2 regions of the Acidovorax facilis genome follow, and region 1 is predicted to be linked to the other one. Evidence: riboswitches for the same ligand, from Rfam matches in the RefSeq annotation. Region 1 holds a riboswitch; the other holds the start of a gene.
The links. A riboswitch is a leader RNA that binds a small molecule or an ion and turns the genes downstream of it on or off. The one in region 1 is predicted to bind thiamine pyrophosphate.

Region 1 (14,844 bases):
CTTGGCCGCCTTGTCCCAGCCACCGAACGCGTCGTTGATGGTGAACAGGTTCAGCTTGGGGAACTGCTTGGCGTACTTGGCCTTGGCTTTGTCAGACACGGCGGGGCGGTAGAAGTGCTTGCCCGCAATGTCCTGGCCTTCTTCGGTGTAGAGGTACTGCAGATAGGCCTCGGCCACGGCACGGGTGCCCTTCTTGTCCACGTTCTTGTCCACCACCGACACGGCGGGTTCGGCCAGGATGGAGATCGAAGGCGCGATCACGTCGAACTTGGTGCCGAACTCCTTTTCGAGCAGGTAGGCCTCGTTCTCCCAGGCGATCAGCACGTCGCCCTGGTTGCGCTGAGCGAAGGTGATGGTGGAGCCACGCGCGCCGGTGTCCAGCACGGGCACGTTGCCATACAGCTTGGCCACGAAGTCCTTGGCCTTGGCGTCGCCACCGTACTTGCGCTTGGCGAATTCCCACGCGGCCAGGTAGTTCCAGCGCGCGCCGCCCGAGGTCTTGGGGTTGGGCGTGATCACCTTCACATCGGCGCGCACCAGGTCGTCCCAGTCCTTGATGCCCTTGGGGTTGCCCTGGCGCACCACCAGCACGATGGTCGAGGTGTAGGGCGAGCTGTTGTGTGGCAGGCGCTTTTGCCAGTCCTTGGGAATCCAGCCGCCGTTGGTGTGCAGCGCATCGGTGTCGCCCGCCAGGGCCAGCGTGGCCACGTCGGCGTCCAGCCCGTCGATGATGGAGCGTGCCTGCTTGCCCGAGCCGCCGTGGCTTTGCTTGATGGTCACGTCCTGGCCGGTCTTGGCCTTCCAGTGCTTGGCAAACGCCTGGTTGAACTCCACGTACAGCTCGCGGGTCGGGTCGTACGACACATTGAGCAGCGTCACAGACTGTGCAAACGACGGCAATGCCGTCAGGGCCAAACTGCCCACCAGGGCGGCGGCGAAGGGAAACTTGATAAAGTCGCGGCGAAAGTTCATGGGAGGGCCTCTTTTGTGAATGTGTTGCGGTGCAAATCACCGATGGAACGCATTCTGGAAGGCCCTCTTCAAAACTGGAACTACTGAGATTTCAGTTCTTAATATCCAAATCATCTGAGCGAAGCCTTTTTCGCTCGCCCCCACTACAAGGAATTCCCATGGCACGCACCGTTCAATGCATCAAGCTCGGCAAGGAAGCCGAAGGCCTCGACTTTCCGCCCTACCCTGGCGAGCTGGGCAAGCGCATCTGGGAAAGCGTGAGCAAGGAAGCCTGGGCCGGCTGGCTCAAGCACCAGACCATGCTGGTCAATGAAAACCGCCTGAACCTGGCCGATGCGCGAGCCCGCCAGTACCTGGCACGGCAGATGGAGAATCACTTTTTTGGCGGTGGCGCAGACGCTGCGGCGGGCTATGTCCCGCCCAGCGCGTGACGCAGCGCAGCACACCCCGGAGCGGTTCGCGGTAAAAACCGCCTTCCCTTTCCAACAGGCCGGCGCCACGCCGGCCTTTTGCCGTTCCTATGACTGAACCCATCGAGTGGCTGCCGGACGGCACCCCCTACAGCCCCCGCTTCGGCGACCGCTACCACAGTGAAAACGGCGGCCTCACCCAGGCCCGCCGCGTTTTTCTGCACGGCTGCGGCCTGCCCGAGGCCTGGGCGGGGCAATCGCAGTGGAGCATTCTGGAAACAGGGTTTGGCTTTGGCCTGAACTTCCTGGTGACCTGGGCCGCCTGGCGGGCCGACCCAGAGCGCCCCACGCTGCTGCATTTCGTATCGACCGAAGCCTGGCCCGTGAGCGCGGCCGACCTGCTGCGCGCCACCTCGGTCCACCCCGAACTGGCGCCGCTGGCAGAAGCACTGCACCAGCAATGGTGGGGCCTGCTGCCGGGCGTGCACCGCCTGCGTTTTGACGAGGGCCGGGTGCTGCTCACCCTGTATGTGGGCGACACCCAGACCATGCTGCGCCAGCAGAACCTGACGGTGGATTCCATCTACCTCGACGGCTTCAGCCCCCAGCGCAACCCCGAAAGCTGGGACCTGCACACTCTGAAGGCAGTGGCGCGCTGTTGCCATCGCGGTACACAGCTCGCCACCTGGACCATCGCACGCGCTGTGCGCGATGGCTTGGCGCAATGTGGCTTTGAAGTGAACCGCGTGCCCGGCGTGCCGCCCAAGCGCGACAACCTGCACGCCACCTACAACCCACGCTGGGAGCCGCGCACCGCGCGCCAGCCTGTAGCCACGCCCCAACCCGCCCTGCCCGGCCCCTGCATCGTGATCGGCGGCGGCATTGCGGGCGCGGCCGCAGCCGCCAGCCTGGCCCGGCGCGGCTGGCAGGTGGTGGTGCTGGACCAGGCCCCCGAGCCCGCCGCAGGCGCATCGGCCCTGCCCGCCGGGGTGTTTGCGCCCCATGTGTCGCCGGATGACAGTGTGCTCTCGCGCCTGTCGCGCAGCGGTATCCGCACCACGCTTGAGCAGGCCCGCTGGCTGCTGAGCGAGGGCATGGACTGGGCCCATTGCGGCGTGCTGGAGCACCGCACCGACGGCACGCCCGGCCTGTCGCCCGCTTGGGACCAAGGATCAGGCGCCGCCTGGAGCGAGCCTGCGTCCCGCACCGCCCTGGCTGCCGCCCAGCTACCGCCCGATGCCACCGCCTGCTGGCACCACCAGGCAGGCTGGGTGCGCCCTGCCCGCCTGGCCACGGCCTTGCTGGCGCAGCCCGGCATACGCTGGCAAGGCGACTGTCAGGTGGCACAGCTACGACGTGCCGAGCCCCCCGCCGCCGATGACCACCCGGCCACCACGGTCTGGCAGGCGCTGGACGCCCAGGGCCAGGTGCTGGCCGAGGCAGCCACGGTGGTCATTGCGGCGGGCGCTGGCAGCCTGGAGCTGCTCAACCACCGCTGGCCTTTGCAGCCGGTTCGGGGGCAGGTGTCGTGGGGGGACCATGCAGACCCTGCGGCGCCGCTGCTGCCGTTTCCGGCCAACGGCAACGGCAACCTGGTGCCCCGCTTTCCGCTCGGCGGCGATGCGGGTGGCCGCCAGGGCTGGGGTTGGGTAATGGGCTCCACGTTTGAGCGGGATGTGCAGGCCCTGCCGCCCAGCGCCGCCGACGTTCAGGCAGCCCATGCCACCAACTGGGGCAAGTTGCAGGCACTGCTGCCCGCAATAGCACCGCAATTGGCGCCCGCGTTCCACCAAGCGTCGCTCGCTCCCCCCACCGCAGCGTCAGAACCCGAAGGGGGGCCAGCAGCGCCGCCTGCCCTGAAAACCTGGGCCGCCGTGCGCTGCACCGCGCCGGATCGCCTGCCCATCGTGGGCCCTGTGGACGCCACGGACCTTCCGGGCCTATGGGTCAACACCGCCATGGGCGCGCGGGGGCTGACGCTGGCGCTGCTCTGTGGCGAGCTGCTGGCAGCCCGCCTGCAAGGTGAACCCCTGCCGCTGGACGCCAAGCTGGCCAGGGCGCTGGGAACGGAGCGTCTGTAAACGCTGAAAACGCGTTAAAAAACCGCGCCCACACTTGCTTATAAGCAAATTGACATATTAGCAGAGCGAAACAATAGTTTGCTTCCATAAGCCTCTCCCCTACATTCGCACCCATGCATGAATTGGCGTTTGTTTTTGCGGGCTTTGCGGTCGGGCTGATTGTGGGCCTGACCGGCGTGGGCGGTGGCTCGCTGATGACGCCGATCCTGATCTTCTTCTTTGGCATCAAGCCCCACATGGCCGTGGGCACCGACCTGCTGTTCGCGGCCTTCACCAAGATGGGCGGCACCGTGAGCCTGGCCCGCCAGCGCCTGGTGCCCTGGAAAGTGGTGGGCCAACTGTGCGCAGGCAGCATTCCGGCCGCGTTGCTGGCGCTGTGGGCGCTCAAGGTGATGGGCCCCGCCAGTGGCACGGCGCAGCGCGTCATGACCACCACCCTGGGCTTTGCCCTGCTGCTGACGGCGGCGGCCACGCTCTACAAGGTGGTGGCGTTTTCTGCCCAGCGCCAGGCGGCCGAAGCCGCTGCCCGCAAAACCCATGCTGGCGACCCCACGCGCCCCCGCCACTGGAGCCTGCCCGTGCTGCTGGGCGCGGTGATCGGCACGCTGGTCACCTTCACCTCTGTGGGCGCTGGCGCCATTGGCGTCACGGTGCTGCTGCTGGTCTACCCCATGCTGCCCCTGCCGCGCATCATCGGTGCCGACATTGCGTATGCCGTGCCCCTGACCTTGGTGGCGGGCCTCGGCCACGCCTCGCTGGGCTCGGTGGACTGGCCTTTGCTTGCACAATTGCTGGCTGGCTCACTGCCGGGCATCTGGATAGGCTCCCGCCTGGTGACCCGCACGCCTGAGCGCCTGATTCGCTCCGCCTTGTCCATCCTGCTGGCCTGGGCAGGCTTCAAACTGATTCTGATCTGAGTGGCTCCACGATGTACCAATACACCGAATTCGACCAACAATTTGTGCAGCAGCGTGCACACCAATTCCGCGACCAGCTCACACGCTGGCAGACCGGCAAGCTATCGGAAGACAACTTCCGCCCGCTGCGCCTGCAAAACGGCTGGTATGTGCAGCGCTATGCGCCCATGCTGCGCGTGGCTGTGCCTTACGGCGAAATCGCCAGCCGCCAGCTGCGCGTGCTGGCCCAGATCGCCCGCGAATATGACGAACCCGAAGCCGCAGTCTTCAAGGCCGCCATGGAAGGCCAGGGCAAGCTGGGCACCACTTTCCTGCCCAAGAACTGCGCCCACTTCACCACGCGCACCAACGTGCAGTTCAACTGGATTCCGCTGTCGAAAAGCGCTGACGTGATGGACCTGCTGGCCAGCGTTCAGCTCCACGGCATCCAGACCAGCGGCAACTGCATCCGCAACACCACCACCGACGCGCTGGCCGGTGTGGCGGTGGATGAGATCGTGGACCCGCGCCCCTACGCGGAAATCATCCGCCAGTGGACCACGCTGCACCCTGAGTTCGCGTTTTTGCCGCGCAAGTTCAAGATCGCCATCAGCGGTGCGAAGGACGACCGCGCCGCCACCGGCTGGCACGATGTGGGCCTGCACCTGGTCAAGAACGACACAGGCGAAGTCGGCTTCAAGGTGTTTGTGGGCGGCGGCATGGGCCGCACGCCGGTGATTGGCACGGTGATCCGCGAGTTCCTGCCCTGGAACCAGATCATGAATTACATCGAGGCCATCGTGCGCGTGTACAACGAGCACGGCCGCCGCGACAACAAGTACAAGGCCCGCATCAAGATTTTGGTCAAGGCCGAAGGCCAGCAGTACATCGACGATGTGGAAGAAGAGTACCGCCAGATCGTCGAGATCGACGGTGGCCCCCACACCATTCCGCAGGCTGAGTTTGACCGCGTGGCGGCCTGCTTTGTGACGCCGAAGCTGGCCAACATTGCCGATGTGCCCCCCGCAGCACTGCAGGCATCGCTGGACGCCCTGGCGGCAGAGCACGTGATGTTCGGCCGCTGGCTGCAGCGCAATGTGCACCCGCACCAAAACCCGCAACTGCGCGCCGTCACACTGTCGTTCAAGCGCCCCGGCCAGTCGCCGGGTGATGCCACCAGCGAACAACTGATCGCCCTGGCTGACCTGGTGGACAAATACTCCGCCGGAGAAGCCCGCGTGACGCACGACCAGAACGTGCTGCTGCCCTGGGTGCACGCCAGCTGCCTGTTTGACCTGTGGCAAGAGGCCAAGGCCCTGGGCCTGGCCAGTGCCAACGTGCAGTTGCTCACCGACATGATCGCCTGCCCCGGTGGCGACTTCTGCGCGCTGGCCAATGCTCGCTCGCTGCCGATTGCCGAGGCCATCACCCAGCGCTACCAGGACCTGGACGAGCTGGATGACATCGGCGAGATCGACCTGCACATCAGCGGCTGCATCAACAGCTGCGGCCACCACCACAGCGGCCACATCGGCATCCTGGGCGTGGATAAGGACGGCAAGGAGTGGTACCAGGTCACGCTGGGCGGCTCCGATGGTTCCGACCTGTCGGGCGCTGCCGTGGCGGGCAAGGTGATCGGCCCCTCGTTCTCTGCGGCCGAAGTGCCCGACGTGATCGAGGCGGTGCTCAGCACCTACCGCGACCTGCGTGAAAGCGGCGAGACCTTCCAGAACACCGTGCGCCGCACCGGCCTGGACCCGTTCAAGGAAGCCGCCAAGCTTGCCCGCCACAAAGACGAAACCCTGGCCACAGCCTAAGAGGCTGAGAGTCTTTTTCCTATGCCCGCCTTGCACGCCAAAACACCGCTGCTCGTCGTTGCAAATGCGCGCCATAGCCCGAGCTATGGCTGTGCTTTGCGCCTCGATCAGCGGCGTTTTGACGCACCTTTCGGGCACTCGAAAAAAACTCCCAGCCTCTGAAGCCGCCCTGCCACCGAAATCCGAACGATGATGAACCTGAAACTTCTTGCATCCCACGAACACCAGCCCCCGGCGGAAGGCGACGCCCGCGTGGTGGCGTTGGCCAACGATGCCGACGCCACAGCCCTGCCGCTGGAAGGCGTGGAACGCGTGGACCTGCACTTCCCCAACTTCACCGATGGCCGTGCGTTCAGCCAGGCCTTTTTGCTGCGCCGCCGCCGTGGCTTTGCTGGCGAAATCCGCGCCACGGGTGATGTGCTGATCGACCAACTCGTGCAAATGCAGCGCACGGGCTTTAGCAGCGCGGTGCTGGCCGAGGGGGTGGATGCCGCCGATGCCCAGCGCCAATTCGAGCTGTTCCCAGGCTTCTACCAGGGCGACGCCGTCAATCCCCAGCCGCTGTTTGCCTGCCGGGTCGCAGCCTGAAAGAGATACATCCATACATAGCCCCGAGAGCGCCACGCCATGAACCAAATTGATCTCGCAGCCGTCAACGCCGACCTGGGCCGTGACGCCCCAGCCCTGGTGAAATGGGCTCTGGGCCTGAACCTGCCTACCATCGTCACCACCAACTTCCGCCCGTTCGAGGCAGTGATCCTGCACATGGTCACGTCAGTGCAGCCCGACGTGCGTGTGGTCTGGATGGACAATGGCTACAACACTGAAGCCACCTACCGTTTTGCCGACGAAGTGACACGGAAGCTGAACCTTCATCTACTAACCTATCTGCCGATACGCTCGCGCGCTCACCGCGAGGCGGTCGAAGGTCCCCCGCCTGCGCTGGACGATCCGCACCACGCCTTCTTCACCGAAGAAGTGAAGCTTGAGCCCTTTGCCCGCGCCCTGCGCGAAACGGCCCCCAAGGTGTGGTTTACCGCACTGCGCGCCACCGACACCGCTGTGCGCGCACAGATGGACCCGGTGAGCATCAACCCTGACGGCCTGATCAAGGTGGCGCCGCTGCTGCACTGGTCGTCCAAGGATCTGCACGAATACTGCGTCAAGCACGGCCTGCCCAACAACTTTGACTACGTGGACCCCACCAAGGGCGAAGACAACCGCGAGTGCGGTTTGCATCTGGCCCACTGACTCCACTGCAGCACCGACCATGAACACCCGGACCGATACCGCGCTGCTTGAGAAGAAAACCAACGATATGAGCTACCACCTCAACAACTCGCACCTCGACGCCCTGGAAGAAGAAACCATCTTCATCCTGCGCGAAGTGGCTGCCGCCTTTGAACGCCCTGCCCTGCTGTTTTCGGGCGGCAAGGATTCGCTGGTCATGCTCAAGTGCGCTGAAAAAGCCTTTGGCACCAAGGCCAGCGGCGGTGGCATTCCGTACCCGCTCTTGATGATCGACACCGGCCACAACTTCACCGAAGTGACGGATTTCCGCGACTTCCGCGCCAAGGAACTCGGCGCCGAACTCATCGTGCGCAATGTCGAGGACTCGATGGCACGCGGCACCGTGCGACTGGCACACCCGGGCGAGTCGCGCAATGTGCACCAGTCCGTCACGCTGCTCGAAGCGATTGAAGAATTCCGCTTTGACGCGCTGATTGGCGGCGCCCGCCGCGACGAAGAAAAGGCCCGCGCCAAAGAGCGCATCTTCAGCCACCGCGACAGCTTTGGCCAATGGCAACCCAAGGCCCAGCGCCCCGAGCTGTGGACCCTGTTCAACACCCGCCTGCAGCCCGGCGAGCACTTCCGCGTGTTCCCCATCAGCAACTGGACCGAGCTCGATGTGTGGCAGTACATCGACCGCGAACAGATCGGCCTGCCCAGCATCTACTACACGCACAAGCGCCAGGTGGTGGACAAGAAGGGCCTGCTGATGCCCGTGACCGAGCTGACACCGCCGCGTGAAGGCGACGTGGTCGAGACACGCGACGTGCGCTTTCGCACCGTGGGCGACATCACCTGCACCGCACCGGTGGAGAGCACCGCCGCCACCCCGGCAGAGATCGTCATCGAAACCCTGGCCGCTGACGTGAGCGAACGCGGAGCCACGCGCATGGACGATAAGACGAGCGATGCCTCGATGGAAAAGCGCAAGAAGGACGGGTATTTCTGATGACTACTATCAATTCAATAGCTACCAGCGCACAACCAGCAAGCGCTGGAGCTCAAAATAACCACATCTCCGCACTCAAATTCATCACCTGCGGCAGCGTGGACGACGGCAAGAGCACGCTGATCGGCCGTCTGCTGGTGGACAGCAAGGCCGTGCTGCAGGACCACCTCGCCGGGGTGCAGCGCCAGGGCGAGACCGACCTGGCCCTGCTGACCGACGGCCTCTCCGCCGAGCGCGAGCAAGGCATCACCATCGACGTGGCCTACCGCTACTTCGCCACCGAAGAGCGCAAGTTCATCATTGGCGACGCGCCCGGCCATGAGCAGTACACCCGCAACATGGTGACGGCCGCCAGCAGCGCCGACGCCGCCGTGGTGCTGGTCGATGCGACCAAGCTCGACTGGAAGAACGCGGGCCTGGCCCTGTTGCCCCAAACCCGCCGCCACAGCCTGCTGGCCCACCTGCTGCGCGTGCACTCGCTGGTGTTTGCCGTGAACAAGCTCGACGCGGTGGAAGACCCCGCGCTGGCGTGGCAGCACATCCAGGGCGCGTTGCAATCCTTTGCCCAAGCGGCAGGCATCACCGTGCGCGCCATGGTGCCGGTGTCGGCCCTCAAGGGCTGGAACGTGGTGGACGCCCATGCGGGCTGGTGCGGCTATGACGGCCCCACGCTGCTTCAGGTGCTGGAAGCACTGCCCAACACCCCCGCAGACTCAGCGCTGGCACCGGCCTTCCCGGTGCAGTGGGTCGAGAAGTTCTCGTCGTCCTCCGACACCTCGCAAGGCCGCCGTGTGTTCTGGGGCCGTGTGGCTGCGGGCAGCTTTGCGCCCGGCACCGCTGTACAGATCTTCCCCAGCGGCCAGCTGGCGACCGTGGCGCAAGTGCTGGACCATGCCCGTCGCCCCAAGGACGTGCCCGCAGGCACCAGCGCCGGCATCATCCTGGACCGCGAGGTGGATGTCTCGCGGGGCGACTGGATTCTGGCGGCGCCTGCCGTCGCCACCCCCGCCGAAGACGACTTAGACACGCCCGCCAGCGTGCCTGCATGGCCCGCCAGCCGCGAGCTGCGCACCACGGTGGCCTGGATGGACGACGAGCCCCTGGTCGCAGGCCGCGTGTACTGGGCGCTGCACGGCCACCGCTGGGTCAAGGCCAAGGTGAAAGCCGTGGTGCACAAGCTCAACATCAACACGCTGGCCGAAGAAGCCGCCACCCAGCTGGACCCCAATGCCATCGGCCATGTCGACCTGCTGCTGCAAGAGGCGATTCCGGCCGCCCCCTTTGGCAAAGCCCGGGTGCTCGGATCGCTGATCCTGGTGGACACCGCGAGCCACAAAACGGCCGGTGCCGTGCTGGTCAACTGATCTAGATCAGCGCCCGGAACCCCAGTCACCCCATCGGGGTGAGGGACCCTGTAACCAAAGGTCGGTGAAAGCTTCTAAAATTGAGGGTTTTCACCGACCCACACAACTCCTGTCATGACCCACGTCGTCTCCGAAAACTGCATCAAGTGCAAGTACACCGATTGTGTGGACGTGTGCCCCGTGGACTGCTTCCGCGAAGGCCCGAACATGCTTGTCATCGACCCCGATGAATGCATCGACTGCGCCGTCTGCATCCCCGAATGCCCGGCCAACGCCATCTTTGCCGAAGAAGATCTGCCGGCCGACCAGATTGCTTTCATCAAGCTCAACGCCGACCTGGCCTTTGCCGACGGCTGGAAGAGCATCACCAAGCGCAAGCCGGCGCTGCCCGACGCCGACGAATGGAACGGCAAGCCGGGCAAGGTCAACGAACTGGTCAAGTGACCCCCCTGAGTCGCTTCGCGCCATCCCCCAAGGGGGACGCCACCAGTGGCCTGGCAAAGCCAGTTCCACGGTGGAACAGGTCTTTGGCAGCGCCAGTTTCGGGCGCTGTGCGCGTGGCTTGAGCATGATTCAAGAAACCGACGCTGTCGTCATCGGCGCGGGGCCCGTGGGCCTGTTCCAGGTCTTCCAGCTGGGCCTGCAAGGCATCACAGCCCACCTGATCGACGCCCTGCCCCATGCGGGCGGCCAGTGCGTCGAGCTGTACGGCGACAAACCCATCTACGACATCCCGGGCATCCCGGTCTGCACCGGGCGTGAGCTGGCCGCTTTGCTGCTTCAGCAGATTGCGCCGTTTAAGACCCAGTGGCACCTGAACACGCTAGTGTCCGCACTCACCGTGCAGGCCGATGGGCGCCTGCTGGTCGAAACCTCGCAAGGAACGCAACTGCTGGCCCGCAGCGTGTTCATTGCCGCAGGCGTGGGCGCCTTTGTGCCGCGCACGCTCAAGGTGGAAGGCATCGAGCGCTTTGTGGGCGCCCAGGTCCACTACCAGAACCTGCCCGCCAGCGTGGGTGTGGCTGGGCGCCATGTGGTCGTGCACGGCGGCGACGAGCCCGCTGTGGCCCGCGCCGTGGAACTGGCCGAACAAGGCCAGGCCGCCCGCGTCAGCCTGCTGCACCGCCGCGACGTGTTCCAGGCGCCCGACGCCCTGCTGCAGCGTCTGCAGCAACTGCGCGACACAGGCCGCATCCATGTCGAGGCCGCGCAGATCACCGGCATCGACACCACAGGTGATCGGCTGACGGCCTTGCAGGTCGTGGACGCCGATGGCAGCACCCGCTCCCTGGCAATCGACCTGCTGGTGGCCGTGCTCGGCATCTCGCCCCGCCTCGGCCCCATCGCCGACTGGGGCCTGGCCATGGACCGCAAACAGCTGGTGGTGGACACCGAGGCCTTCCGCACCAGCGTGCCCGGAATCTACGCCGTGGGCGACATCAACACCTACCCCGGCAAACGCAAGCTCATCCTGTGCGGCTTCCACGAAGCCACGCTAGCCGCCTTTGGCGCCGCCGAGGCGCTCAAGGGCGACAAGGTGGCGCTGCAGTACACCACCACGAGCCCAAGGCTGCACCAGTTGCTGGGTGTGGCTCCGGCGTCTGTGCCTTCCGCCAGCACGTAGTCCAGGCGAGTCGGGGCACCGTCGTTTCGTGCCCAAACGACGCGCCCACAAATAAGCACAAAATGTCAAAAAGGCGCACAAGCGCCCGGCACGATGGCGTCTCCATTCACCGCCCATCAGGAGCACACCATGAGCCAACAACCCCTTCAATCCATCTGGGACACCTACACCGCGTCGTGGAAAACCGACTCGGCTGCAGACAGGGAAGCCCTGTTTTCCCAGTCCCTCGACCCCGCCTGCACCTACAACGACCCGCTGGCCACCGCCCATGGCTGGGACCAATTGACGGCCTACATGGACAACTTTCACAGCCAGGTGCCCGGCGGCCATTTTGTGACCCACTACTTCGCCAGCCACAACCAGCAAAGCATCGCCAAGTGGAACATGGTGGATGGCAGCGGCCAGGTGATCGGTGAAGGCGTGAGCTACGGCCGGTACAACGACCAGAACCGGCTGGTTGCCATGACCGGTTTCTTTGAAACCCCTTGAACGGACGCCACCGTGCTTTATCTCCGGCAAATCCAGGAGGGCATCGATTTCATCGAAGCCCATCTCGAATCCGACATTCAGCTTTCCGAGGTGGCACGGGCTGCGGGGATGAGCCAGTGGCACTTCCAGCGGATCTTCAAGGCGCTGACCAACGAAACCCTCAAGACCTACATCCGCTCGCGCCGGTTCTCGCGGGCGCTGGAGCAGTTGACCAACACGCGGCTGAGCGTGCTCGACATTGCGCTGGCATCGGGGTACGTGACGCAGGAGAGTTTCACGCGAGCGTTCCGTGATTGCTTTCGGCTCACACCGTCGCAGTACCGCAAGATGGGCAACCGCTCGCTGTTCGTGCGCAAGATCCGGTTTGACCAAAGCTACCTCGCGCACATTCACCAGAACATCTCGCTGGAACCCGAAATCCAGCAGCAGCCCGCCATGCAGTTGGTCGGGCTGCCCACCAATTACTACGGCATCGATTCCGAAAAGAACAACCTGGGCCAGAAACTGCCGCCTCTGTGGGCGAAGTTTCTGCCCCGGTTGGACGAGATTGCGAACACCGTGCCCGGGGTCTGCTATGGCGTCGTGGCACCGGCGGGGCCGCACACGGAAGAGCTGCGCTACCTGGCCTGCATCGAAGTGAGGGACCCCGGTGCGCTGCCACCGGGCATGGTGGCCATGGAAATTCCCGCGTCCACCTATGCACGCTTTACCCACCGGGGCCCTGCGCAGAATGTCGATGCGACGGTGAACTACATCTACTCCAGCTGGCTGCTGTCGGCCAGCCAGTCGCACAGCCTGGGACCGGATCTGGAAATCTACGGCTCGCAATACCACCCGACGTCCGCTGACTCCGTGATGCACTACGCCATCCCCATCACCTAGGCCGGGCGCTGACCCACCCTCTACAATGGCAACCGCGCTCCTTCGGGGGCGCCATCGCTAGGGGTGTCGAGACCGGCCTGCCGGAACCGACTGAGAGAGTCCCTTTGAACCTGATTGAGATCATCCTCGCGCAGGGAAGCACGTCCGCTTTGGCCCAGCCCTGAATGAAAAGACTTTGGGGCGCGCTGGCGGGCCGCCCCTGCTCTGTACTGCCACGGAGCCATCCATGTCCTCATCGCCCGCCGCGCCTTCCCACAACGAAGCGCTGGCCCCCGTCTCCCCCGACCGCCGCGTCTTCCAGTGGCATGACCACGCCTCGCTCTGGTTCAGCCTGGGCGTGGGCTTGCTGGTCATGCAGGTGGGTGCGTATCTGATGCCAGCGTTGGGCACCAAAGAAGCCCTCATCGCCATCGTGGCCGGCTCCATCGTGGGCGCCGGCCTGCTGGGCTGGGTGGCCAAGCTCGGTTGCGACAGCGGTCTGGCCAGTGCGGGGCTGATGCACGCCGTGTATGGCCGCACGTTTGCCAGCCTGCCCATCATCCTGAACATCGTGCAGCTGGTGGGCTGGGGCACGTTCGAGCTGGTGGTGATGCGCGATGCCACCGTGGCCATCGGTCAGCAGTCGGGCAGCATGGCCGGTGCGCACTGGCCGGTGCTGGCCACGCTGCTGTGGGGCGGCGTGGTGATGCTGCTCATCAGCGGATCGATGGTGCAGCTGGTGCGCAAGGTGATTGCGCGCGTGGCGCTGCCGCTCGTGGTGTTGTCGCTGCTATGGCTGTCGTGGCAGTTTTTGTCGCTGGCGCAGGCCCAGGGGTTTGATGCGCTGTGGAACCGCCAGGGCGCGGGCGGCATGGGCGTGTTCCCTGCGCTGGATCTGGTGATCGCCATGCCCATTTCGTGGCTGCCACTGGTGGCCGACTATGCGCGCCACGGCAAGAACGGTGGCTCGGCATTGCGTGGCACCTGGCTGGGTTACGCGCTGGCCAACATGTGGTGCTACTCGCTGGGTGTGCTGGTGGCGCTGACCTTGCCCAGCAAGGACCTGGTGCAGGCGCTGCTGCTGGCCCAGGGCGGGCTGATTGCGCTGTCACTGATCCTGATCGACGAAGTGGACAACGCCTATGGCGACACGTATTCAGGCGCGGTGTCGGCCCACAGCCTGCTGCCGCGCTGGGGCGTGCGCAAGTGGGGCCTCGCCATGGCTGCGGTATGCACTGGCCTTGCGCTGGTCTTGCCCATGCACAGCCTGGAGCCCTTCCTGCTGCTGCTCAGCTCGGTGTTTGTGCCGCTGTTTGGCGTGATCCTGGGGCGGCTGGCGTTTGGCACCGATGCACCTGCATTGCTGGCAGCGGCGCGCAAGGTGAATGCGGCGCCCGTGGCGATCTGGCTGGTGGGAATTGCCGTCTACCACCTGGCTCCCAAGGTGCTGCCGGGTGCGGGCTCGGCGCTGCCGGCATTGGCGTTCAGCTTTTTGCTGGCCTGGGCCACACGGCCACGGGGCCGTTGAATAGCTATCGAATTGTGAGCTGCTAGCGCTTACCAGATAAGCGCTAGCGGCCAAAAACTCTTAAATTTCTACAGCACCAACTGCGCCACAGGCGCATAGCCGTGGTTGAGCGGGCCGTGGCCGCGGCCGGTGGTCACATCAGCCCCTGCGGCGATGGCGCCCAGAATGTAGGCACGCGCGCGCTCCACCGCCTGCTGCAAGGGCAGGCCCTGCGCCAGGTGTGCCGCAATAGCCGACGACAGGGTGCAGCCGGTGCCGTGCCCGTTGGGCGTGGCAATGCGTGCAGACTCCAGCCGCTGCCGCACACCGCTGCGGGTGGCCAGAACGTCCACCACCCAGTCCCCAGGCAGGTGGCCGCCCTTGAGCAGCGCCGCACGTGCACCCAGCGCGCACAGTGCCTGCGCGGCTTCGTCCAGCGTTTCCACGCCCTTGATGCTGCGCCCCAGCAGCCAGCCGGCCTCGTCCAGGTTGGGGGTGATCACCTCGGCCAGCGGAAACAGCTCCTGTACCAGCACGCTCACGGTTTCTGAAGCGATGAGCCGGTCGCCACTGGTGGCCACCAT
Region 2 (14,844 bases), 1.4 Mb from region 1:
GGTGCGCGTGGGTGGCACCGAGTACCGCCAGTCGTCGAGCACACCGGCCAGCGTGCTGGGCTTCGACCAGGCCCTGCTGTGGGTGGTGGTCGCGTTGCTGGCCTGGGGGCTGGTGATGGTGTATTCGGCCTCGATTGCCATGCCGGACAACCCGCGTTTTGCCAACTATGCCTCCACCCATTTTCTGACCCGCCACGCGATGTATCTGGTGATCGGGTTTGTGGTGGCCTTGCTGGCCTTCCAGGTGCCGATGGCGCTGTGGGAGCGTGCGGCGCCGTGGTTGTTCGTGGTCGCATTGCTGCTGCTGATCGCGGTGCTGATCCCCGGCGTGGGCAAGGTCGTCAACGGTGCGCGGCGCTGGTTGTCCATCGGACCCATTGGCTTTCAGCCCTCTGAAGTGGCCAAGTTTGCCGTGCTCATCTATGCGGCCGACTACATGGTGCGCAAGATGGAAGTGAAGGAGCGGTTTTTCCGCGCCGTGCTGCCCATGGGCGCTGCCGTGGGCATTGTGGGCGTGCTGCTGCTGGCCGAACCCGACATGGGCGCGTTCATGGTGGTGGCGGTCATCGCCATGGGCATTCTGTTTCTGGGGGGCGTCAACGCCCGCATGTTCTTTCTCATCGCCGGGGTGCTGGTGGCGGCTTTTGGCGTGATGATCGCCAGCTCGCCTTGGCGCCGCGAACGCGTGTTTGCCTACCTCGACCCCTTCAGCGAGGAGCACGCTCTGGGCAAGGGCTACCAGCTCTCGCACTCGCTCATCGCCATCGGGCGCGGCGAGATTTTTGGTGTGGGCCTGGGCGGCAGCGTGGAAAAGCTGCACTGGCTGCCCGAAGCGCACACCGACTTTTTGCTCGCCGTGATCGGCGAGGAGTTTGGCCTGGTGGGCGTGGTCACGCTCATCGTGCTGTTCTTGTGGATGACGCGCCGCATCATGCACATCGGCCGCCAGGCGATTGCCCTGGACCGCGTGTTCGCTGGATTGGTGGCGCAGGGCGTGGCGATCTGGATCGGCTTTCAGGCCTTCATCAACATGGGCGTGAACCTGGGCGCGTTGCCCACCAAGGGGCTCACGCTGCCGTTGATGAGCTTTGGGGGGTCTGCGATTTTGATGAACCTGGTGGCGCTTGCGGTGGTATTGCGGGTCGACTACGAGAACAAGCTCCTCATGAGAGGGGGCCGCGTATGAGCGCGCAGAAGACTGCTCTGATCATGGCCGGTGGCACCGGTGGCCACATCTTTCCGGGCCTTGCGGTGGCCGAAGAGCTGCGCACGCGTGGCTGGCGTGTGCACTGGCTGGGCGCGCCCGGCAGCATGGAGGCGCGCATCGTGCCCACGCACGGCTTCGCCCTCGAACTGATTGACTTCTCGGGCGTGCGCGGCAAAGGCATCGTGACGCTGGCCCTGCTGCCGCTGCGCCTGTTGCGTGCCTTCTGGCAAGCCCTGCAGGTGGTGCGGCGCGTCAAGCCCGATGTGGTGGTGGGCCTGGGCGGATACATCACCTTTCCGGGCGGCATGATGGGGGTGCTGGCAGGCAAGCCGCTGGTGCTGCACGAGCAGAACTCGGTGGCGGGCATGGCCAACAAGGTGCTGGCCGGAGTGGCCGACCGGGTGTTCACCGCCTTCCCCAACGTGTTCAAACAAGGCCAGTGGGTGGGCAACCCCCTGCGCACGCCGTTCACGCAGCAGCCCGGCCCGGCCGAGCGGTTTGCGGGGCGCGTCGGTCCGCTGCGCCTGCTGGTGGTGGGTGGCAGCCTGGGGGCGCGCGCACTCAACGAGATCGTGCCAAAGGCTATTGCCCTGATGCCTGCCGACCAGCGCCCGCAGGTGATTCACCAGAGCGGCGCCACGCAGATCGACGCCCTGCGGGCCAACTATGCGGCTGCAGGGGTCGAGGCGGAGTGCACGCCCTTCATCGATGACACCGCCAGCGCGTTTGCGGCGGCCGACATCATCGTCTGCCGCTCTGGCGCGAGCACGGTCACCGAGATCGCTGCCGTGGGCGCTGCTGCCTTGTTTGTGCCGTTCCCGTCAGCGGTGGACGACCACCAGACCACCAATGCCAGGTTCCTCATGGATGCCGGTGGCGGCTGGCTGGTGCAGCAGCGCGACCTGACGCCCGAAGGGCTGTCGCAGATGCTATTGAAATTGGAGCGCCCTGCGCTTGTAGATATTGCGCTGAAGGCCAAAAACATGCAAAAAATCAACGCCACCCGCGAAGTGGTGACTGCCTGCGAGGAGTTGGCATGAAACACGCGATTCGCCATATCCATTTTGTGGGCCTGGGCGGCGCGGGCATGAGCGGCATCGCCGAGGTGCTGTTCAACCTGGGCTACCGCATCTCGGGCTCGGACCTGGCCGACAGCGCCACGCTGCGCCGCTTGGAGGGGCTGGGCATCAAGACCTGCCTGGGCCATGCGGCTGCGCACATTGACGGTGCCGATGCGGTGGTCACCTCCACCGCCGTCACGCCCGACAACCCCGAGGTGCTGGCAGCGCGCGAGAAAAAAATTCCCGTGGTGCCCCGCGCGCTGATGCTCGCCGAGCTGATGCGCCTGAAGCAGGGCATCGCCATTGCAGGCACCCACGGCAAGACGACCACCACCAGCCTCGTGACCAGCGTGCTGGCCGAGGCGGGCCTGGACCCGACCTTTGTGATCGGCGGCAAGCTCAACAGCGCAGGCGCCAATGCCAAGCTGGGCAGCGGCGACTACATCGTGGTCGAGGCCGATGAGTCCGACGCGTCGTTCCTGAACCTGCTGCCCGTGATGGCCGTGGTGACCAACATCGACGCCGACCACATGGAGACCTACGGCCACGACTTCGGCCGGCTCAAGGGCGCGTTTGTCGATTTCCTGCACCGCATGCCGTTCTACGGCACGGCCATCCTGTGTGTGGACAGTCCCGCCGTGCGCGACATCCTGCAAAGCGTGACCTGCCCCATCACCAGCTACGGCTTTTCGGAAGACGCGCAGGTGCGCGCCATCAACGTGCGCGCCGAGGCGGGCCAGATGCGCTTTACCGTGCAGCGGCGCAACGGCGTCACGCTGCCCGACATGGAGATCGTGCTCAACCTCGCGGGCGAGCACAACGTGCTCAACGCGCTGTCGGCCATTGCCGTGGCCGTGGAGCTGAACATTCCGGACGAAGCCGTACAGCGTGCGCTGGCGGGCTTCAAGGGCGTGGGCCGGCGCTTCCAGCGTTATGGTGACCTGCCCGCCAAAGACGGCGGCCGGTTCACCGTGATCGACGACTACGGCCACCACCCGGTGGAGATGGCGGCCACCTTGGCTGCCGCACGGGGAGCCTTCCCGGGGCGCCGCTTGGTGCTGGCTTTCCAGCCACACCGCTACAGCCGCACGCGCGATTGCTTCGAGGATTTTGTGAAGGTCATTGGCAATGCCGATGCCGTGCTGCTCACTGAGGTGTATGCCGCTGGGGAGGCGCCTGTGGTGGCCGCCGATGGTCGATCGCTGGCCCGTGCGCTGCGCGTGGCGGGCCGCGTGGAGCCGGTGTTCATCGACAACGTGGCCGACCTGCCGCAAGCCATTGCCGACAACGCGAAGGACGGCGACGTGGTGATGTGCATGGGCGCAGGGTCGATTGGCGCCGTACCTGGCAAGGTGGTGGAGATGCTACAAAATAGTGAGCTTTCAGCGCTTGAAGGGAGCGCGCTATGACCGTTTTTGATTCCAATTTTGATGTGAAATCCCTGGGCAAGGTTGCCGTACTGATGGGCGGTGACTCGGCCGAGCGCGAGGTCTCGCTGATGTCTGGCAGCGGGGTGCTGCAGGCGCTGCGTTCGCGCGGGGTGGATGCCCATGCCTTCGACCCCGCGCAGAACGCGCTGGGCGACCTGAAGCGCGACGGCTATGCACGCTGTTTCATCGCGCTGCACGGCCGCCATGGCGAGGACGGTACGGTGCAGGGCGCATTGGAGCTGCTGCGCATCCCGTACACCGGCCCCGGCGTGATGGCCTCGGCCATCGCGATGGACAAGGTCATGACCAAGCGCGTGTGGCTGGCCGAGGGCCTGCCCACACCGCGCTATGTGTGGCTGGCACCCGACCGCCAGCAGCGCGAGGTGGTGCGCACCGTGCCCGATGAGCTGGGCCTGCCCCTCATCGTGAAGCCGCCGCGCGAAGGCTCCTCCATCGGCGTGACCAAGGTGCGTGGCTACTCGGACATGCAGGAGGCCGTGCAGCTGTCTGCCCAGTACGACCCCGATGTGTTGTGCGAAGAGTTCATCGAAGGCGAAGAAGTGACCTGCCCCGTGCTGGGCCAGGGCGCCAGTGCCCGTGCGCTGCCAGTGATCCGCATCGTGGCGCCCGACGGTGCCTACGACTACCAGAACAAGTATTTCACCGATGACGTGAAGTACCAGTGCCCGAGCGGCCTGCCCGAGGCTGAGGAGCGCGAGATCCAGCGCATCGTGCTGGAGGCTTACCGCACCCTGGGCTGCCGGGGCTGGGGCCGTGCCGACTTGATGATCCGCGCCAGCGATCGCAAGCCCTTCCTGCTGGAGATGAACACGTCCCCCGGCATGACCGGGCATTCGCTGGTGCCGATGTCCGCACGGGCTTCGGGCATCAGCTACGAAGAGCTGTGCCTGCGCATCCTGGCCGATGCCGCCTTGGACACACCGACAAGGTCGAAGGCCGACTGATGACCCAAACGTTGCCCGCACCGCTGGACGTCAAGCTCATGAACCTGACCGCATCGGTCTTGTTCGTGGGCTGCGTCCTGCTTGTGCTGGCGGCGGGGGCCTGGTGGGTGCTGCGCTACCCGGGCTTTGCGATTGCGCGCATCGTGGTGCAGGGCGAGCTGGTGCACAACAACGCGGTGACCTTGCGGGCCAATGTCGCGCCGCACCTGGTGGGCAATTTCTTCACGGTGGATTTGCGTGCCGCGCGCGAGGCCTTCGAGCAAGTGCCCTGGGTGCGCCGCGCCCAGGTGCGGCGGGTGTACCCCGGCAGCCTGCGCGTAGAGCTGCAGGAGCATGACGCCGTGGCGTACTGGGGGCCGGACACCGGCTCTGCACTGGTCAACAGCCAGGGCGAAGTGTTCGAGGCCAACGTGGGTGATGTGGAACAGGACGGCCTGCCGCGCCTGCTGGGACCTGCGGGCAGCTCCCCCGAGGTGCTGCAGATGTTTGGACTGCTGCAGCCGGTGTTCAAACCGCTCGGGCTGGAGGTGGAAACGCTGGAGCTGACGGGGCGGGGCGGTTGGCGGGCCACGCTGGACAGCGACGCCGTGGTGGAGCTGGGCGGCGGCACACCGCAGGAGGTGGTGCAGCGCACGCAACGCTTCACGCGCACCCTGACACAGGTGGCTGCGCAGTACGGGCGGCGTGTGGATGCCCTGGAGTCCGCCGACCTGCGGCATGCCGGGGGCTACGCCCTGCGCATGCGCGGTGTGACCACGGTGGTGACCGATACCGCAGCGGCGACTGCTTCGGCAAGTGCTGTGCGCAGGAGGTAATGGCATGCAGCAACAGCAACAGCGCTGGTATGTGGAGCGGGACGCAGGTGGGTTCGTGAATGGGGCCGTGGGGCGGCGGGACAGAACAGAGAAGGGCAGAGACTGATATGGCAAGAGAATACAAAGACGTTGTGGTGGGGCTGGATATCGGCACCGCCAAGGTCATGGCCGTGGTGGCCGAGGTCCTGCCCAATGGCGAGCTCAAGCTTGCAGGCTTGGGCGTGGCCCCGAGCAATGGCCTCAAGCGCGGTGTGGTGGTGAACATCGACGCTACCGTGCAAAGCATCCAGCAGGCCCTGAAAGAGGCCGAGCTGATGGCCGACTGCAAGATCCAGCGTGTGTACACCGGCATCACCGGCAGCCATATCCGGGGGCTCAACTCCAGCGGCATGGTGGCCGTGAAGGACAAGGAAGTCACCTCGGCCGACGTGGCGCGCGTGGTCGAGACGGCCAAGGCCATCAACATCAGCAGCGACCAGCGCCTGCTGCTGGTGGAGCCGCAAGAGTTTGTGATCGACGGGCAGGATGTGAAAGAGCCCATCGGCATGAGCGGCATCCGCCTGGAGGCCAAGATCCACATCGTGACCGGTGCGCAGAGCGCGGCCGAAAACATCATCAAGTGCGTACGCCGTTGCGGCCTGGAGGTCGAGCAGCTCATGCTGAACCCGCTGGCCAGCAGCCAGGCCGTGCTGACCGACGATGAGCGCGAGCTGGGTGTGGTGGTGGTGGACATTGGCGCGGGCACGACGGATGTGGCCATCTTCACCGGCGGCGCGATCCGCCACACTGCAGTGATTCCGATTGCGGGCGACCTCATCACCAGCGACATCGCCATGGCGCTGCGCACGCCCACCAAGGACGCTGAAGACATCAAGGTGGAAAGCGGCTACGCCAAACAACTGCTGGCCGACCCCGAGGCGCAGGTGGAGGTGCCGGGCCTGGGCGACCGCAGCCCGCGCATGCTGAGCAAGCAGGCGCTGGCCGGTGTGATCGAGCCGCGGGTGGAAGAAATTTTCTCGCTCGTGCAGCAGGTGGTGCGCGAGTCGGGCTATGAAGAAGTGCTGTCGTCGGGCATCGTGCTCACAGGCGGCAGCTCGGTGATGCCCGGCATGATCGAGCTGGGCGAAGACATCTTCCTCAAGCCCGTGCGCCGAGGCATTCCCAAGTATTCCAGCGCGTTGTCTGACATGGTGGCCCAGCCCCGTGCTGCTACTGTCATGGGGCTTCTCGAAGAGGCCCGGCTGGCCCGTTTGCGCGGCTTCAAGGTGGCGCAAAAGAGCGGGTCCATGAAGACGGCGTTCGGCCGTTTCAAAGATTTCATCGTGGGGAATTTCTGACCATGAAATACCCAGGAATGAGCGCCGCCGGGCCGCCCCAAGGTGCGAAGGCCCCCTTGGGGGGCAGCGCAGCACACGCAGTGGCAAGCGTGGGGGCCTTGTGGTTAGCCCGTGGTAGCCCGCACGGCACTGCGCGAGAGCGATGGCGATGTACAGGACCGCCTCGTTCTCCAGCCACCAGTACCCCCTTCCCCATATGGCAATTGCCTACGAATTTAGAAACAGGAGCTCCAAGATGACCATCGAAATGATCGAAGCCGAAGAATTCAACCAGGGCACCCAGATCAAGGTGATCGGTGTGGGCGGTGGCGGCAGCAATGCCGTCGAGCACATGATTTCCCGCAGCGTGCAGGGCGTGGAGTTTGTCAGCGCCAATACCGACGCGCAGGCGCTCACGCGCAGTTCGGCCCACCGTGTCATCCAGCTGGGTGGCAGTGGTCTGGGGGCAGGCGGCAAGCCTGAAAAGGCGCGCGATGCAGCCGAAGCGGCAGTTGAAGACATCCGCGACGCCATCCAGGGCGCGCACATGCTGTTCATCACGGCCGGCATGGGCGGCGGCACGGGCACGGGGGCTGCCCCGGTGATCGCGCGCATCGCCAAGGAGATGGGTATTCTGACCGTGGGTGTGGTGACCAAGCCTTTCGACTGGGAAGGTGGCCGCCGCATGAAGAACGCCGACGAAGGCCTGGCCGAGCTGGAAGCCAATGTGGATTCGCTGATCGTGGTGCTCAACGAAAAGCTGCTCGATGTGCTGGGCGATGACATCACCCAGGACGAAGCCTTTGCACACGCCAACGATGTGCTCAAGAACGCCGTGGGCGGTATCGCTGAAATCATCAACGAGTACGGCCAGGTGAACGTGGACTTCGAAGACGTGCGCACCGTGATGGGCGAGCCCGGCAAGGCCATGATGGGCACGGCCACTGCCAGCGGCCCCGACCGCGCCCGCATCGCTGCCGAGCAGGCCATTGCCTGCCCGCTGCTCGAAGGCATCGACCTGTCGGGAGCCAAGGGCGTGCTGGTGCTGGTCACCGCGAGCAAGGGCAGCCTCAAGCTGTCCGAGTCGCGCCAGGCCATGAACACCATCAATGCCTACGCATCGACCGACGCTCATGTGATCTTCGGCGCTGCCTACGACGAAACCCTGGGCGAAGAGATCCGCGTGACCGTGGTGGCCACAGGCCTGTCGCGTGCCAACGCACGCCGCCAGCCCATCTCGGTGGTGCAAGGTGGCCTGCGCACGGGCACGGACAATATGGCCTACCAGATGCCCATGGCCGGTGTGGGAACGCTCGGGGGGGCTGTGGGTGTGCAAGGCGGCCACACGGGCAGCGCGCAAGCCGACTACGGCAGCATGTCGGTGCCCAGCGTGTGGCGCACCAACCGCACCCAGGCTGCGGCCCGTGTGGACGCGCTGTCCTCGGGTGGCATGGATGACCTGGAGATCCCGGCTTTCCTGCGCAAGCAAGCCGACTGATCGACAACAGGCTCTTCCATGGGCCGCAAGACAAGAAGCCCTGCCAGCACAAGCTGGCAGGGCTTCTTTTTTGGCAGCGAGGTTTGCTTGCGCTGTGCTTGTGCTGCTTCAGGTCCTTGGGGTCAGAAGGACTCCCAGTCGTCGTTGTTGTTGTCCGCTGCAGGTTTGGGGCTGCTGGCCTTGGGCGGCAGCGCCGCTGCCGGGGCCTTGGCGGGTGACGCGGGGCGGGGTGCAGCGGCCTTGGCCAGTGCGGGGCGCGGTGCGGCAGCGCGTACGGGAGCGGGTGTGGGGCGGGGTGTGGCCGCAGGGGCGGGCCGGTTTGCCGGGGACGGTGCTGGGGCATTGCTGCCATTGACCCGGAACAGCGCGACCACCTGGGTGAGCTTCATGGCCTGCTCGCGCAGACTGTCTGCGGCGGCAGTGGATTGCTCCACCAAGGCCGAGTTCTGCTGCGTCATCTGGTCGAGCTGGTTCATGGCCGTGTTGACCTGGGCAATGCCCTGGCTCTGCTCGGACGTGGCCGAGCGGATTTCGCCAATGATGTCGGTCACGCGCTGAACGCTTTCCACGATCTCGGTCATGGTGGCGCCCGCATTGCCCACCAGCTGCGTGCCCGACTCCACCTTTTCGACCGACGCGCCAATCAAGGCCTTGATCTCCTTGGCGGCTTCGGCACTGCGTCCGGCCAGGCTGCGCACCTCGCTGGCCACCACGGCAAAGCCCCGGCCTTGCTCGCCCGCGCGGGCCGCCTCGACGGCGGCATTCAAGGCCAGGATATTGGTCTGGAAGGCGATGCCATCGATCACGCCGATGATGTCGCTGATCTTGTTGCTGCTGGCGTTGATGTCCTGCATGGTGGCCACCACCCGCGACACCACTTCACCCCCACGTGCCGCTACTGCAGCGGCCGATGTGGCCATCTGGTTGGCCGTCTGCGCGGAGTCCGAGGTCTGCTTGACGGTGCTGGTCAGTTCCTCCATGCTGCTGGCCGTGCTTTGCAGGTTGCTGGCGGTGTCTTCGGTGCGGTGGGCAAGGTCGTTGTTGCCCTGCGCGATTTCGCTCGACGCGGTGGCGATGCTGTCGGTGGCGGCGCGCACGTCGGTGACCAGCTTGCGCAGCGAAGTGACCATGTGGGCGAGCCCGTCAAGCATCGAGCCTGGGTGGGCCGTGGGGATGTGTGTATCGAGATTGCCTTCGGCCACTTCCGACATGATCGCGATGGCGTCAGTGGGCTCTCCCCCGATCTGGCGCAGCACGGAGCGCGATACGAACAGGCCGATGGCCCCCACCACAAGAATCACCACCACCACCATGGCAAGGCTCGACAGCAGGGCCTTGCGCAGCAGCATGTCTACGTCATCGGTATACAGCCCCGAGCCCACCATCCAGTTCCAGCCGTCTACACGGACGATGTACTGGAGCTTGGGCACCGGGGTGGTCTGGTTGGGGCGGGCAAACATGGTGGGGACAAACGCCTTGCCATCCTTGCTGCTGCGCATGCCGTTCACCAGCAGGGCGATGATGTCCACCCCCGAGCCGTCCTTGACCTTGCCCAGCATGTTCTGCCCATCCCACTCGGGTTTGAAGGGGTGCATCACCCCCACGCCCTCGGTGGTCCAGATGTAGAAATACTCGGTCTTGCCCTCGGGGCCGCCATAGCGCGCAATGCGCAGGGCGTCCTTGGCGGCCTTTTGGGCCTCCTCCTGGGGCATGGCGCCGCTGGCGGCCTTGGCCTGGTAAGCGGCCACAATGCTGTGGGCGGACTGGACGGCGGTGGTCAGCAGCTCTTTTCGGGACTCGGTGATGAGTCGTCGCTCCTGCAGGAGGGAGGTGACGGCCATGATCAGCAGCGCGACAAGCGCAGTGCCGATCATGAGCATGATTTTCATTTTGAAGCTGAGCTTGCTCATGGGAGTCTCCTGGGGGGCATTTGTGGTGTGTTCATGTTGTATCTTTTCAAGGCCCTCTGGCCCCAAATTGTGCGGCGAACCCGGGGGCCTGCGCAGTAGGTGAAAACGCGGCGGTAGCTCTACGTACGGGCCCCAAGCGCTCCGGGCATGGCGTCTGCAAGGCAGGCAAGACCTCAGCCCGTGCGGGACAGGGCGCCAGAAACTAAAATGGCGGGATGCTCCAGCAACGCACCCTCAAGACACTGACCCGCGCCGTAGGCGTCGGGCTGCACAGCGGCCAGCGGGTCGAGTTGACGCTGCGGCCCGCGCAGCCGGACACGGGGATTGTCTTTCGGCGGGTGGATCTGCCACAGCCCGTGGACATCCCGATCCGCGCCGAGGCCGTGACGGACACCCGGCTGGCATCCACCATCGCGGTCGGCAATGCCAAGGTGCACACGGTGGAACACCTGATGTCGGCCTGTGCGGGGCTGGGGCTGGATAACCTTTATGTGGACATCACGGCCGAAGAGGTGCCTATCCTCGACGGATCTTCCGCATCTTTCGTTTTCCTGCTCCAGAGCGCAGGGGTCGAGCTGCAAAACGCGCCCAAGCGCTTCATCCGCGTCCTGCGGCCGGTGGAGGTCCGCGAGGGCGAGGGCGCCAATGCCAAATGGGCACGTTTGACGCCTTACCACGGCTACAAGCTCAGTTTCGAGATCGACTTTGACCACCCGGCCGTGGACTCCACCGGCCAGCGTGTGGAGTTTGACCTGGGGCAAGGCAACTACAGCCGCGACATTGCCCGCGCCCGCACCTTCGGCTTTACCCGCGATGTGGAGATGATGCGCTCCAACGGCCTGGCGCTGGGCGGCGGGCTGGACAACGCCATCGTGATGGACGACTACAAGGTGCTCAACAGCGACGGCCTGCGCTACGACGACGAGTTCGTGAAGCACAAGATCCTGGATGCCATGGGCGACCTGTACCTCATTGGCAAGCCCCTGCTGGCTGCGTACAGCGCTTTCCGCTCGGGCCACGCCATGAATAACCTCTTGCTGCGCGAGCTGTTGGCCCAGCGTGATGCCTGGGAGGTGGTCACCTTCGAGGATGAGCGCCAGGCCCCCACCGGCTTCGCGCAACCTGCGCGCGCCTGGTAGCACGCACATGTTGATCTTTCGCTGGCTGGCCATGCTGCTGCTTCTGGCGGCTGCCGTGTCGTTTGCGTTTTATGCCGGTACGGGGCAGGCGCGCTACAAGCGCCTGGGGCTCATCATCCTCAAGTGGACGGTGATTGCCGCCGTCTTTTTCTTTGCGGTGATCCTCATTGGCCGACTCGCGTGATGCGCGGGCTCTGCAACGCAGTATTTTCTCTGGCCTATACTCGCGCCTGCTCCGGGGTGTGCTGATGCGCTGAGATGCAAGAGGCCTGAAGAAATTCAGACCAGCTTGCGAACCCGACGAACTTGATCCGGTTCATACCGGCGGAAGAAGAGCCGACCTCCTTGTCCCCGTGCCCCCAGTCCCTGTGGGCACGTCATGCCCCAGGCGCTGCCGCCCCTGGGGGGCGCACAGGTCCATTCCGGAGCAGACCCCACCGCCCACCGGAACCAGGAGACCTGCCCATGAACGCCCCCGATCCCATCGCTCGCGAGAAATTTGCTGAATTGCTGGCGCTGACGCGCGAGCCCTTCCCCGCATCGCGCAAAGCCTATATTCCCGGCCAACTGCACACCGACCTGCGTGTGCCCGTGCGCGACATCGCGTTGACCAACGGCGAGCTGGTCAGCGTGTACGACACCTCCGGCCCTTACACCGACCCTGAAGCCGTGATCGACGTGCGCAAGGGCCTGGCCAGCGTGCGCGGGGGCTGGATCACCGGCCGTGGCGATGTCGAGCACTACGAAGGCCGCGCGCCCGTGGCGCTGGACGATGGGCAAAAGACCGAAGACGCCACGCGCCTGGCCCAGCTGCGCGCCGAGGCCGCCGCCCTGCAGCGCAAGCCCCTGCGCGCCAAGGCCGGTGCCAACGTCACGCAGATGCACTACGCCAAGAAAGGCATCATCACGCCCGAGATGGAGTACGTGGCCATCCGCGAAAACGGCAAGCGCGAGTGGATGGAGCAGTACATGGCTGACGCAGGCCGCGAGCAGCGCCTGATGGGCAACCCGATGGGTGCCAGCATCCCGCGCATCATCACCCCCGAATTCGTGCGCGACGAAGTGGCCCGGGGCCGCGCCATCATCCCCGCCAACATCAACCACCCCGAAGTGGAGCCGATGGCAATCGGCCGCAATTTCCTGGTCAAGATCAACGCCAACATCGGCAACTCGGCCGTCACGTCGAGCATTGAAGAAGAGGTGGAAAAGCTCGTGTGGGCGATCCGCTGGGGTGCCGACAATGTGATGGATCTTTCCACTGGCAAGAACATCCACACCACACGCGACTGGATCGTGCGCAACTCGCCGGTGCCGATTGGCACGGTGCCGATCTACCAGGCGCTCGAAAAGGTGGGCGGCGTGGCCGAAGACCTGACCTGGGAAATCTTCCGCGACACGCTGATTGAGCAGGCCGAGCAGGGCGTGGACTACTTCACCATCCACGCGGGCGTGCGCCTGGCCTACATCCACCTCACGGCGCAACGGCGCACGGGCATCGTCTCGCGCGGCGGCTCCATCATGGCCAAGTGGTGCATGGCACACCACCGCGAGAGCTTCCTGTACGAGCACTTCGAGGACATCTGCGACATCATGAAGGCGTACGACGTGTCGTTCAGCCTGGGCGATGGCCTGCGTCCCGGCTGCGCGTCCGACGCCAATGACGAAGCGCAATTCGCCGAACTGCACACGCTGGGCGAACTCACGCAAGTGGCTTGGAAGCACGACGTGCAGACCATGATCGAAGGCCCCGGCCATGTGCCCATGCACATGATCCAGGCCAACATGACCGAGCAGCTCAAGACCTGCCACGAAGCGCCGTTCTACACCCTGGGCCCGTTGACCATCGACATCGCACCGGGCTATGACCACATTGCCAGCGCGATTGGCGCGGCCATGATCGGCTGGATGGGCACGGCCATGCTGTGCTACGTGACGCCCAAGGAACACCTGGGCCTGCCCGACCGTGATGACGTGAAGCAGGGCATCATCGCCTACAAGATCGCCGCCCACGCGGCCGACGTGGCCAAGGGTCACCCGGGTGCCCGCTCGCGTGACGATGCGCTGAGCCAGGCGCGCTTCGACTTCCGCTGGCAGGACCAGTTCAACCTGGGCCTGGATCCGGAAACAGCGAAGGAGTACCACGACGAAACCCTGCCCAAGGACTCGGCCAAGGTGGCGCATTTCTGCTCGATGTGCGGCCCCAAGTTCTGCTCGATGAAGATCACGCAGGAAGTGCGTGACTTTGCAAAGCAAAAGGGTGTGGCCGAGGCTGAAGCCCTGGCCCAGGGCATGCAGACCAAGGCTGCAGAGTTTCAGAAGAGCGGGGGCGAGTTGTACATCCCCCTGAAGCCCGTTTGAGAACAGTGCAATAAGCGCAGCTACTGGCCCCGAGGATTCCCTGAAACAGGGCCTCGGGGCCGTGCTTACCCTGTGCGGTGGATAGCCCCGCCCGGCATATAGTCCCGCCCACCCCCGGTTCAGAAGACCGGGAGGAAGGGCGTGTGGCACTAAATTTGCTATGCTGAGTTACCTGTTAAAAAATGTAAGGAAGAGCCATGAATGCTCTCGGCCGCTTCTCTATCCGCACACGTCTTTACTTCGGAACCGTTTTTTCGCTGATTCTTCTGATCGTCATTGGCGCCATGGGCTACGTGGCCCTGGACCGCACCCGGGGCACATTGCAAGAGCTGTTTTCGCAGCGGGTGCAAACCCTGACCGATATGTCCGACCTGCGCACGACCCTGGGTGACCTGCGCCGGACCGAAAAAGACATCATCATCAATTTCAACAACTCGGTCGAGGTCTCTGCCCTGCGCGAGTCCTGGGCCAAGACCCTGGCTGCCCTGCGCAAGAGCCTGGCCGAGGTGCGCCAGGTGCAGTCGGGCGATGCAGAGTTTGTGGCCTCCATCGACAAATCCCTGGACGAGATCAAGCAGTACGAAACCGGCATTGCCCCCATCTTCGAGAAGATCGAGGGGGCGCAGCTCGATGGTGCGGGGGGCGGTGCCTACGCCGACCGCCTGAAGGTCCACATGGAGGCCACCGACAAGCTGTTCTCCAGCCTGGCCAGCGCGGCCCGCTCGCAGATGGACGAGGCCCGTGCGGCGGTTGAATCGCGCACTTCCACCATGTCGGCGTTGATTGGCATCGGGCTGGTGCTGGGGTTGGCGGTGCTGATTCCGCTCACCTTCTTCAGCGTGCGCTCCATCACCAAGTCGCTGGGGCAGGCGCAGGAACTGGCCGACCGCATTGCCAGTGGTGACCTCTCTCGCGATGTGGCGGCCATGAACCAGGACGAGGTGGGCCAGCTGGTGTCGGCCATGGGCCGCATGCAGGACGCCTTGCGGGGCCTGGTGCGCCAGGTGCAGGACGCGGCAGGCAACATCACCACCGCCAGTTCCGAGATCGCCAGCGGCAACCATGACCTGAGCCACCGCACCGAGCAGACCGCGGCCAATCTGGAGGAAACCGCTTCGTCCATGGAGCTGCTGACCAGCACCGTG

Region 2: it holds a riboswitch for thiamine pyrophosphate, as region 1 does, so the genes downstream of both, thiC (phosphomethylpyrimidine synthase ThiC) here and ACQ4MJ_RS10400 (purine-cytosine permease family protein) in region 1, are expected to answer to the same signal.

What each region holds. Positions count from the first base shown of each region.
Region 1 is NZ_CP192460.1:2,294,531-2,309,374, forward strand. Features, by position in the region: gene ACQ4MJ_RS10335 (sulfate ABC transporter substrate-binding protein) at 1-972, opposite strand, end outside; gene ACQ4MJ_RS10340 (oxidative damage protection protein) at 1,131-1,403, shown strand; gene mnmC (FAD-dependent 5-carboxymethylaminomethyl-2-thiouridine(34) oxidoreductase MnmC) at 1,493-3,463, shown strand; gene ACQ4MJ_RS10350 (sulfite exporter TauE/SafE family protein) at 3,577-4,380, shown strand; gene ACQ4MJ_RS10355 (nitrite/sulfite reductase) at 4,392-6,176, shown strand; gene ACQ4MJ_RS10360 (DUF934 domain-containing protein) at 6,375-6,764, shown strand; gene ACQ4MJ_RS10365 (phosphoadenosine phosphosulfate reductase family protein) at 6,804-7,427, shown strand; gene cysD (sulfate adenylyltransferase subunit CysD) at 7,447-8,415, shown strand; gene ACQ4MJ_RS10375 (sulfate adenylyltransferase subunit 1) at 8,415-9,779, shown strand; gene fdxA (ferredoxin FdxA) at 9,894-10,223, shown strand; gene ACQ4MJ_RS10385 (NAD(P)/FAD-dependent oxidoreductase) at 10,348-11,403, shown strand; gene ACQ4MJ_RS10390 (nuclear transport factor 2 family protein) at 11,533-11,892, shown strand; gene ACQ4MJ_RS10395 (helix-turn-helix domain-containing protein) at 11,905-12,774, shown strand; TPP riboswitch at 12,824-12,928, shown strand; gene ACQ4MJ_RS10400 (purine-cytosine permease family protein) at 13,001-14,281, shown strand; gene thiD (bifunctional hydroxymethylpyrimidine kinase/phosphomethylpyrimidine kinase) at 14,350-14,844, opposite strand, start outside.
Region 2 is NZ_CP192460.1:3,705,028-3,719,871, reverse strand. Features, by position in the region: gene ftsW (putative lipid II flippase FtsW) at 1-1,186, shown strand, start outside; gene murG (undecaprenyldiphospho-muramoylpentapeptide beta-N-acetylglucosaminyltransferase) at 1,183-2,247, shown strand; gene murC (UDP-N-acetylmuramate--L-alanine ligase) at 2,244-3,677, shown strand; gene ACQ4MJ_RS16995 (D-alanine--D-alanine ligase) at 3,674-4,663, shown strand; gene ACQ4MJ_RS16990 (cell division protein FtsQ/DivIB) at 4,663-5,478, shown strand; gene ftsA (cell division protein FtsA) at 5,586-6,815, shown strand; gene ftsZ (cell division protein FtsZ) at 7,051-8,292, shown strand; gene ACQ4MJ_RS16975 (methyl-accepting chemotaxis protein) at 8,415-10,202, opposite strand; gene lpxC (UDP-3-O-acyl-N-acetylglucosamine deacetylase) at 10,418-11,341, shown strand; gene ACQ4MJ_RS16965 (hypothetical protein) at 11,349-11,525, shown strand; TPP riboswitch at 11,568-11,691, shown strand; gene thiC (phosphomethylpyrimidine synthase ThiC) at 11,807-13,699, shown strand; gene ACQ4MJ_RS16955 (methyl-accepting chemotaxis protein) at 13,897-14,844, shown strand, end outside.